DNA from 3 places in the Cupriavidus sp. 01L46 genome. Region 3 is predicted to be linked to each of the others. Evidence: predicted binding sites of a transcription regulator. Region 3 holds the regulator's gene; each other region holds the start of a gene.
The links. Region 3 encodes FNR, which switches genes on or off when oxygen is low (the NO sensors DNR and NnrR bind a similar motif). Its sites were predicted from a motif close to TTGATNNNNATCAA; they were not measured.
Positions count from the first base shown of each region.

Region 1: a site for FNR is predicted at 2,156-2,169, ahead of hemN (oxygen-independent coproporphyrinogen III oxidase). Genes of this name have one in related genera too.
Region 2: a site for FNR is predicted at 1,686-1,699, ahead of AC1DS3_RS00820 (OmpW/AlkL family protein). Genes of this name have one in related genera too.

Region 1 is NZ_JBFTSF010000002.1:12,253-15,526, forward strand. It holds gene AC1DS3_RS00985 (c-type cytochrome) at 1-422, shown strand, start outside; gene hemN (oxygen-independent coproporphyrinogen III oxidase) at 486-1,916, opposite strand; gene AC1DS3_RS00995 (ABC transporter substrate-binding protein) at 2,323-3,274, shown strand, end outside.
Region 2 is NZ_JBFTSF010000001.1:188,812-192,085, reverse strand. It holds gene leuA (2-isopropylmalate synthase) at 1-1,380, shown strand, start outside; gene AC1DS3_RS00820 (OmpW/AlkL family protein) at 1,763-2,407, shown strand; gene AC1DS3_RS00815 (HD-GYP domain-containing protein) at 2,460-3,155, opposite strand; gene AC1DS3_RS00810 (AMP nucleosidase) at 3,254-3,274, opposite strand, start outside.
Region 3 is NZ_JBFTSF010000382.1:1,466-4,739, reverse strand. It holds gene AC1DS3_RS34845 (sulfite exporter TauE/SafE family protein) at 240-1,004, opposite strand; gene fnr (fumarate/nitrate reduction transcriptional regulator Fnr) at 1,303-2,028, shown strand; gene AC1DS3_RS34835 (hypothetical protein) at 2,115-2,360, opposite strand; gene AC1DS3_RS34830 (membrane protein) at 2,363-2,581, opposite strand; gene ccoG (cytochrome c oxidase accessory protein CcoG) at 2,652-3,274, opposite strand, start outside.

The DNA of each region.
Region 1 (3,274 bases), on a different contig from region 3:
TCGGCCGCGCCGTGGTCTACATGGCCGACGCCGGTGGCGCCAAGTTCCCGGAACCCGCCGCGCCCGCCGCCGCTCCGGCTACGGCTGCTGCCTCGGAGGCCGCGGCGCCTGCCGCAGCCGCTGCTCCGGCAGCGGCACCTGCAGCCGCAGCACCGGCTGCTGCAGCAGCCGCGCCGGCTTCCGCCGAAGTGGGCAAGAAGGTCTACGAACAAGTCTGCGCCGCCTGCCACGCAGCCGGTGTTGCCGGTGCGCCGAAGTTTGGCGACAAGGCAGCCTGGGCGCCGCGCCTGAAGGAAGGCATGGACGCCGTGCACGCCTTCGCCCTGAAGGGCAAGGGCGTGATGCCGCCGAAGGGCGGCTACGCCGGCCCCGACGGCGACGTGATGGCCGCAGTGGACTACATGGCCAACGCTTCGAAGTAAGCGCAAGCAGCTCTCAACAAAAAGCCCGCGGCATGCCGCGGGCTTTTTGCTTTCCGGTGTGGCTCAAACCACGCGCGAGTAGCGCGTTGGCATTGGCAAAGGCGTACCCGCATCAGCGCTCCGGATGGCAGCGGGCTCCGTGCGCCGGGCATCCTCGCGCAGGAAGCCGTCGAACACCATGGCCAGGCGGCGCACCAGCAAGCGCCCCAGCGGAGTCACCTCGATGCGGCCAGGCTCACAGCGCACCAGCCCGTCTTCGGCCAGCCGCGCCAGCTCCGCAAGCTCGTTGGCGAAGTGCACGGCAAAATCGATGCGGTGGCGCGCTTCGACCGCCGCCAACTCCAACACGCCATTGCACATCAGCGCGCCAATCACATCGCGCCGCAAGTGATCTTCGTCGCGCATGGCGAAGCCGCGCATCACCGGCAGCACGCCGGCGTCGAGGCCACTGTAGTAGTCATCGAGCGTGCGGGCGTTCTGCACGTAACGGCCCGCCACCGCGCCGATTGACGAAACGCCGAAGCCGAGCTGGTCATGGCCGGCATGGGTGGAATAGCCCTGGAAGTTGCGCTGCAGCCGGCCCTCGCGCTGGGCCACGGCGAGTGCGTCGTCCGGCAGCGCGAAGTGGTCCATGCCAATGTAGACATAGCCCGCGCCGGTCAACTGCTCGATCGTGCCGACCAGGATGTCGAGTTTTTCGGCGGCGGCCGGCAGTGCGCTTTCATCGATGCGCCGCTGCGGCTTGAACACGTGCGGCAGGTGCGCGTAGCTGTACACCGAGAGCCGGTCCGGGCGCATCGCCAGCACCTGCTCCACGGTGGCGGCAAAACGCGCCGTGGTCTGGTGCGGCAGGCCGTAGATCAGGTCCATGCTGACCGAGCGGAAACCCAGCCGGCGCGCGGCGTCGACGACCGCCTGCGTCTCTGCCAGCGATTGCACGCGGTGGATGGCGCGCTGGACCTCGGCGTCGAAATCCTGCACGCCCAGGCTGATGCGGTTGAAGCCGAGTTCCGCCAGCAGCGCCATCTGCGCGTCGCCGATGCGGCGCGGGTCGATCTCGATCGAGTGCTCGCCCTCGGGCAGCAGGTGAAAATGCTGGTGCAGCGCGTCCATGACGCGGCGCATCTCGGCGGGATCGAGGAAGGTCGGCGTGCCGCCGCCCCAGTGCGACTGCACCACCTCGCGCCGCGTGCCGAGCTGCTGCGCCACCAGTGCCATCTCGCGCGCCAGGTAGTCCACGTAGCGTGCGCTGCGGCGGTGGTCCTTGGTGATGATCTTGTTGCAGCCGCAGTAGTAGCAGATGTTCTCGCAAAACGGCACGTGCACGTACAGCGAGAGCGGCGCGGCGGCTTTGGCCGTGTTGGCGGCGTGGGTGGCATGGGTGGCGCTTGCAGCGCAATCGGCCAGCGCCTGCTGGTAGTCCTGCGCACCGAAGCCGCCGTGGAAGCGGTCCGCCGTCGGGTATGAGGTGTAGCGCGGGCCGTTGATATCCATGCGGCCCGCCAGCGCGCGAAAGTCCGACAAGGCATGCCGGTCCGGCGCGGCCGCGCTCCGTCCCGCCGGCTTGCCGGTGCAGGCGGCGCCGCAATTGCCGGAGCAGGTGCGGGATTGGCTCGATACGGCAATGGGGACGGACATTGCGTCGGGAAACGGGGCGGGGGCAGTCGCAGCCATGGAGCGGCCTTTGTCGTGGATTCGATGGCCCATCGTAGGGCGCGCCGCCCGCGCCTGCGTTGACCGGGGTCAAGCCGCGGCCCATGACATGCTGCGCGCCACGCACCGGAACATGCCCGGCGTCATGCCAGCGTCACCTGGGCCGTATAGGCTGCGCGGCGCTCTCCCCAATCATGCAATTCCTGCAATTCCTGCAATTGCTCTGCACCTGGCCTGGCGGATTCCCATGCACGCTTCTTCCCTGATCGCCAACCCCGCACGGCCGCCGCGCCGCCGGGTCCTGGCCGCACTTGGCAGCGCCATGCTGGCGCCCGCCTCCTTGCTGGCGCAGGCGCCGCCGCGTCGCCCGCTGGTGATCGGCCACCTGGTGGACCGGGGCGGCGCCCAGGCCGATCTGGCGCGCGACTACCTGGCGGGGGCCAAAGTGATGTTCGATGCGGCCAACGCCGGTGCGCGTGAACCGCGCGTGGTGCATGTGGTGCGCGAGGTCGACGCCGATCCGCGCGCGGCCACCGCGCAGGCGCTGTCGCTGGTCGACGGGGAGCGGGCTGAATTGCTGTTCGGCCCCAGCGATGCCCTGCTGCCGGTGCTGGCCGCCTCGCCCGAGCTGGCCCGGCGCGGCGTGCAGATCGTGGCGCCGTTGTCGGGGCTGTCGCTCGCGGCGGATCACGTCTGGTACACGCGGGCCGACTACCGCAGCGAACTAGATGCGGCCATCCGGCAGTTGCGCAGCTATGGCCTCAAGCAGCTGGTGCTGGCCGTGGTGCCCGATTTTGYGGCCGGCAGCCTGGCTAGCGGCACGCCCTGGCGGCGCCAGGCCGAGCAGGAGGCGGGGCTGCAGGCACTCACGCTGGATGCAGGCCGGGGCAGCGACGCCAGCGCGGTGGCGCTACGCATCGCCGCCGCGCGCCCGGCCGCGGTGATCGTGGCGGGCGATACGCTGGCCTACGGCAATCTTGGCCGCGCGCTGGCGGCGCGGGGCTGGTATGGCTTCCTGGTGGGCTTGTCGGCGGTCAATTCGCTGGCGGCACGCGAGATTCTTGGCGCCGGCTACACCGGCGGCATCGTGCTGACGCAGATCGCCCCGGGGCCGCAGGACCTGACCCTGCGCGTGGTCAAGGAGCACGTGAGCCGGATGAAGCAGTTCCTTGACGAGCCCCCCTCGCCGGCCACCCTAG
Region 2 (3,274 bases), on a different contig from region 3:
GAAGACCTGATACAGCGCACCATCGAATCCGTGCGCGGCGCCGCGCGCGCCGTGGTGCATCTCTACAACCCCATCGCCCCTGCGTTTCGCCGCATCGTGTTTGGTGCAAGCCGCGAGGAGGTCAAGGAGATCGCGCTGGCGGGCACCCGCCTGATCAAGGCGCTGACCGACGGCATGCCCGAGACGGCATGGAGCTACGAATACTCGCCCGAGACCTTCAGCATGACCGAGCTGGATTTCTCGCTCGAGGTTTGCGATGCGGTATCCGCGATCTGGCAGCCTAGCGCCACGCGCCCGCTCATTCTCAACCTGCCGACCACGGTGGAATGCAGCACGCCCAATATCTTCGCCGACCAGATCGAATGGATGCACCGGCATCTTGCACGGCGCGCGGACATCGTACTGTCGGTGCACCCGCATAATGACCGTGGCACCGCGGTGGCAGCCGCCGAACTTGCCGTGATGGCCGGCGCCGATCGCGTGGAAGGCTGCTTGTTTGGCAATGGCGAGCGCACCGGCAATGTCGACCTGGTGACGCTGGCGCTGAATCTCTACACGCAGGGCGTGGACCCCGGGCTCGATTTTTCCGACATCGATGAAGTGCGCCAGTGCGTGGAGGATTGCAACCAGCTCCCCGTGCATCCGCGCCACCCGTATGTGGGCGACCTCGTCTTCACGGCCTTCTCCGGCTCGCACCAGGATGCGATTCGCAAGGGCTTCGCGCAGCAGAAGGCGGATGCGATCTGGGAGGTGCCTTACCTGCCGATCGATCCGGCCGACCTTGGCCGCAGCTACGATGCGGTGATCCGCGTGAACAGCCAGTCCGGCAAGGGCGGCATGGCTTACCTGCTCGAACAGGTGCACGGCATCTATATGCCGCGCCGCCTGCAGATCGAGTTCAGCCGCGCGGTGCAGTCGATGACCGACGAGAGCGGGCTCGAAGCCAGCGCCGATGACTTGTATGGCTTGTTCAAGCGCGAGTATCTCGAAGATGAGGCGCCGCTGCGCTATGTGGGCCACCAGATGGTGTCCGGCAGCGACGGCCAGGTTGAGATCGAAGTGGCGCTGCTGCGCGATGGCGAAGCGCTCAGCGCGCGCGGCCGGGGCAACGGCCCGATCGATGCGTTTGTCAGCGGCCTCAAGGGTGCGCTGGACATGCCGGTGCGCGTGATGGATTACCACGAGCACGCGCTGTCAAGCGGCGCCAATGCTGCCGCGGCCTGCTATGTGGAAGTGCGGGTAGGAGACTCCGCCACGGGCTTCGGCGCCAGCATCGACGCCAGTATCGTCACGGCATCGCTCAAGGCCGTGGTGTCGGGCGTGAACCGCCACCTGCGTGCAGCCGGCCAGCCGCGGCGCGAGCAAGCCCTGGCCGATTGATGCCGCCCGCGTCCGGACCCAAGGCCTCGGCGCAGAAAAACCGGTGTGCCCCGCCCCCACGGGGCACACCCGGAAAGACGCCCTTGCGGGACGCCCACGACATGCTCGTTGCTTGACTGTGTGCACAGCGTAAAGCGGGCGCAAACTTGCTGCCACGAATATTTGCGCATGTCCTTAGAAGCCCGGCCCGGGATTGGAAATGCGAAAGCGCGCTGCGCGGCTCGCGCGCAAGCACCCCGGCGCGAGCGGGGACTGTCGCAACGCGGCGACGCATGCGCGTGTGCGCGCCACCGATGCCCATCTTCTTGCTCTCGGTCAAGGCTCGACCGGAAACGCTGCGCCACACTGTGCGTGAAGTTTCCTAAAACACGAGCCAACCATCATGAAGAAGCACCTGCCTACCCGTCTGTGCACCACCGCCATTGCTACCCTTGCCGTGCTCAGCGCCGTTGCCGCAACGCCCGCTGCTGCTGCCGATGAAGCGCAGGGCAACTGGATGGTGCGCCTGCGCGGCACCTATCTCGACATGGCCGGCAAGTCCGACCCGATCGGCGGCGTTGGCGCCTCGGACCGCATCACGGTCAACAACAAGTGGATTCCGGAACTCGATGTCACCTACTTCTTCACGCCGCACATCGCCGCCGAGCTGGTGCTGACCGTGCCGCAGAAGCAGAACGTCTACCTGGATGGCAACAAGATCGGCTCCTTCACCCATCTGCCGCCGACGCTGCTGGTGCAGTATCACTTCATTCCCAACGGCACCTTCCGCCCGTATATCGGCGCCGGCCTGAACTTCACGCGCATCTGGGGCGCCGACATTGCCAACAATTCGCTGTCGCTCGATAGCTGGAGCGTGGCGCCGGCCCTGCAGATCGGCATGGACTACAAGCTCACCAAGAACTGGTTCCTCAATGCCGACGTCAAGAAGGTGTGGCTGTCGAGCGATGTGAAGGCGGCCGGCGTGAAGGTCTCGAACGTGAGCCTGGACCCGTGGCTGTTCAGCATGGGTGTGGGCTACCGCTTCTGACGAAACGCGGAACGGCACGCCACCGCACAACGAGCGCGCGGCTGATACCGCGTCAGGCTCTGGCTGGGCGCGGGATCTGCCGCAATGCGTTGCGATTCAAGCCATAGAAGCGCGCGACCACGGCCAGCTCCGGGCCAGCATCAAGCAGCGCTTGCGCTGATTGCCGGCTCTGCAGTATCTGCGGGATGTTGGCGAGAAAAACGCTCGCCACGCCCGGGTCGAAATGCGTGCCGGAACCTGCCGAGACAATCGACAACGCATCGTCGTCGCTCATGCCGGGACGATAGCAGCGCGACTCCGTCATGGCATCGAAGGCGTCGGCCAGCGCCACGATACGCGCGGCCAGCGGGATCTCCTTGCCGGCCAGGCCGCGTGGATAGCCCGTGCCATCGAAACGCTCATGGTGATGGTGCGCGACTTGCGCCGCCAGACGCATCAGCGCGTCCGCGCTGCCCGCAAGTATGTTCGCGCCGATCTCGGCATGCCGCTCGATCACCTGCCGCTCTTCAGGGAGCAGCTTGCCAGGTTTGAGCAGAATGGCATCGGGGATGGCGAGCTTGCCCACGTCGTGCGCCGGCGTGACGAGCCGTATGCGCTCGCAGTGCGCCGCATCCAGCCCGAGCAGATCGGCAAGGCAGGCGGCGATCGTCGCGGTGCGAACGAGATGGCCCGATGCATGCGGGTAACGCAAGCAGCCAGCGAGCGTCAGGCTGGCCAGCGTCATAACCGCATGGGGATTCGTAGTCATGGTGCTGAAGCTGGGCGAAGCGCGAGATTCTATGCCTGCCAAGGCATATCGCCAATAGCCGATGGCGAACCGCCTTCGTGGCCGCGCATTTCGCCTGCCTAGCGGAACGCCGGCTCGTC
Region 3 (3,274 bases):
CTTTTGAACCGAATCTTGTGAACCGGACGGCGGATGGGGAACGGTCCCTGGCGCTGATGCCTGCCTTGGTGTTCCTGGCATGCATCCCTGAGCAGCGGATGCTACCTGACGATGCCACGATGAAGTACGCTGCGCGATATCGCTGTTCTTGCGATTGTATGGCATTCCCTGGCAAACCTGCAACCGATTCGCACAGCTACCTCAGCAAGGAAGTGACAGATACACCACGAAACAGCGCTTCAGAAGACCAGACAGAATCCGTGCGCGGCAAGCGTCTCAGGCAAAAGCAGCGCGCGCGCCACCCCGGCCAAGCCAAAGGCCACCACCGCAAGGCCAGCGCCAGCCCGCAACGCCGGGCGCCGCGAAAGCTGCCTGAGATAGCCGGACAGGCCCGAGATCACCAGCAGATTCGGCAGGGTGCCCAGGCCAAACACGGCCATCACCAGCGCGCCCGACGCGGCATTGCCGGCCAGCAATGCCATGGCAAGGGCGCCGTACACCATGCCGCACGGGACCAGCCCCCAGGCCAGCCCCATGCCGTAGCGGCGCAGCAACRGGCCCTGCCCCTGCGCCCGGGCCGCAGCCGGCAAGCGCGCCCCGACGGCGCCAAGGCCGCGCAGCAAGCCGCCCGCGCCACGGGCGGCGAGCCGCTCCAGCCAACCCGTACCCATGGTGCGCCCGCGCAACATCCACAAGCCCGACAACACCAGCATCACACTGCCGATCCCAAACAGCCAGCGCTGCAGCGGCAGGTACTGCGCCCCCCAGACGCCAGCGCCCAGGGCGCCCAGCAAGGCCCCCAGCACCGCATACATGCTAAGCCGCCCGGCATGCATGACAAGCAGTTCCAGCAACCAATGGCCGGGACGCCGGAGCACCGTGGCAGGCACGCGCGCAACGCCGCCCTGCTCCGCCGCCAGCGCGATCCCGCCGCACATGGCGGCGCAGTGCACGCCGCCCAGCAAAGCCAGGGTAAATACGCTGATAAGCACGCCTATGGTCAACTTCTCCTCCCAATCACACAATCGCAACGTCCGGCGCGGTAAAATGCGTCGAACGCGCCCCCGCAGCTCCAAGAGGCGCTATCAACATGAGGCCTTGCGCCCGCGCACACCAGCGCGCTCGCACAACATGACGACGGGCACGGCAAGCCGCGCTGCACAGATAGCGCACTGCCGCAAGACCCGCGCGCCAGGCCGATGTGGATGGCGCTTCCAATCGACGACTCTCAACGTCAAGCTCTCAACTCAATGCGCCTGCCACATCGCGCTTGATTGACTGCGCTAAACCGACAGGCCCCAATTGCTCACCACCATTCCCATTACCGAGATGTCGCCCCGCTGCTCCACTTGCTCGCTCGGCCAGCTCTGCCTGCCCGTCGGCATGTCGCAGCAGGACCTCGAAAAGATGGATACGCTGGTCCAGGACCGGGTGCGCGTACGCAAGGGCGAAACCCTGTACCGCCTCGGCGATCCTCTCACCGCCGTCTACGCGATCCGCTTCGGCACGCTCAAGACCCACCTGACAATGGAAGACGGCCGCTCGCAGATCACGGGCTTCCACCTTCCCGGCGAAGTCGTCGGCCTTGACGGCCTCGGCGAGATGCAGCACGCGTCGGATGCCACCGCGCTGGAAGATACCGAAGTCTGCGTGGTGCGCTTCGGCGATCTCCAGACGTTGTCCAACGTCCTGCCTTCCCTGCAGCACCAGTTCATGCGCCTGATGAGCAAGGAGATCTCGCAGGACCAGGTCATGTTGATCACACTCGGATCGATGCGCGCCGAGGAGCGGCTTGCCGCTTTCCTGATCAACCTGTCCGAGCGCTTGTCCGCGCGCGGCTATTCGGCCTCCGAGTTCGTGCTGCGCATGAGCCGCGAGGAAATCGGCAGCTACCTGGGGCTCAAGCTCGAAACCGTCAGCCGCCTGTTCTCGCGCTTTGCGGAAGCCGGCCTGATCCAGATCCGCCAGCGGCACGTCAAGCTGGTCGACATGGTGGGGATCAAGCAGATCGTCAACAAATCCTGCTGACGTGCTCGTCGCGGGCCGCCCTCGCCCGCGGCGGCACGCCGCGATGCCGCGCCTGCTGGCCTGAACCGGCAAGGCGCGCATCGCAATCACTCCAGCTCGTCCGTGTCCGCCAGCCGCGTGGGCATGGTGTACAGCGTCAAGCCGCTCGACAGCGCGCACAGCACCCACGCGATCAGGAAGCCCACGGTGTAGACCGCCTCCCGCGATGCATCGACCGGCTGGCCGAAGAAGCGCAGGTCGCCGGGATCGACCATGGAGAATACCAGCGCGGTGGTCAGCCCGGCGACCAGGAAAGCGGGCCACAGCACCCACATCAGCCAGCGTAGTCTCATGATCACCTCGCTTGCGCCGCGACCGGCGCTGCCTGGCGTGCCGCGCTGCCCGCCTTCTCGACCACCAGGCCGTGGCGCGCCACCCCTTCCTCAATGGGTGGATCCGGGTGGGTCATAGCCAGCCAGATCGTGACCCCGCAGGCCACCATGGCCACGAACGGCCCACTCATCAGCAGCCACGGCCATGGCTCCTTCCACCAGGGATTGCTTTGCTGCGTCATCTGGCCTCCTCCTCTAGATCTAGATCCCGTATGTTGCGTACGGATTGGTGCATCCAGCGTCCCCGCCGCCTCATAGATTGCGCGGCACGATAAAGCTGGTGCTCTGTCGAATCTCTGCGCCATGGCTGCCCGCGCCCTCGTCGGGCACCGCGGTGACCGTGACCTCGATCTTGTGCGTGCCCTGCGCCGCGGACTCGATCGGCACGCGCACCCGGATGGGAATCAGGCGATTGGATGTGGGTTCCAGGTTGCCGGCAGCGTGATCATATTCCACGGCCAGGCCCTTGAGCTCGCCGCTGCCCGCGCTGACGGCGACGCGCATCGGTGCCTCGGTCGTGTTGATCAGCTGCAGCCGGTACACGTTCTCGATCCAGCGCCCTTCCACCTCACGCCCCAGCGCGCCGCGGTCGCGGATGATATCGACCTTGAGCGGCGTGCGCATGGCCAGCGAGGCCATGAAGCCGGCGACCAGCGCCAGCCATATCACCGAGTAGATCACCGTGCGCGGCCGCACCAGGCGCTTGCGCGCCACGGTCTCGGAGAGCGCGCTGCGCATGGCGTTCTCGGACGTATAGCGGATCAGCCCGCGCGGGTAGGCCATCTTGTCCATGACCTGGTTGCAGGCGTCGATACACGCGCCGCAGCCAATGCAGTCGTACTGCAGGCCATCTCGGATATCGATGCCAGTGGGAC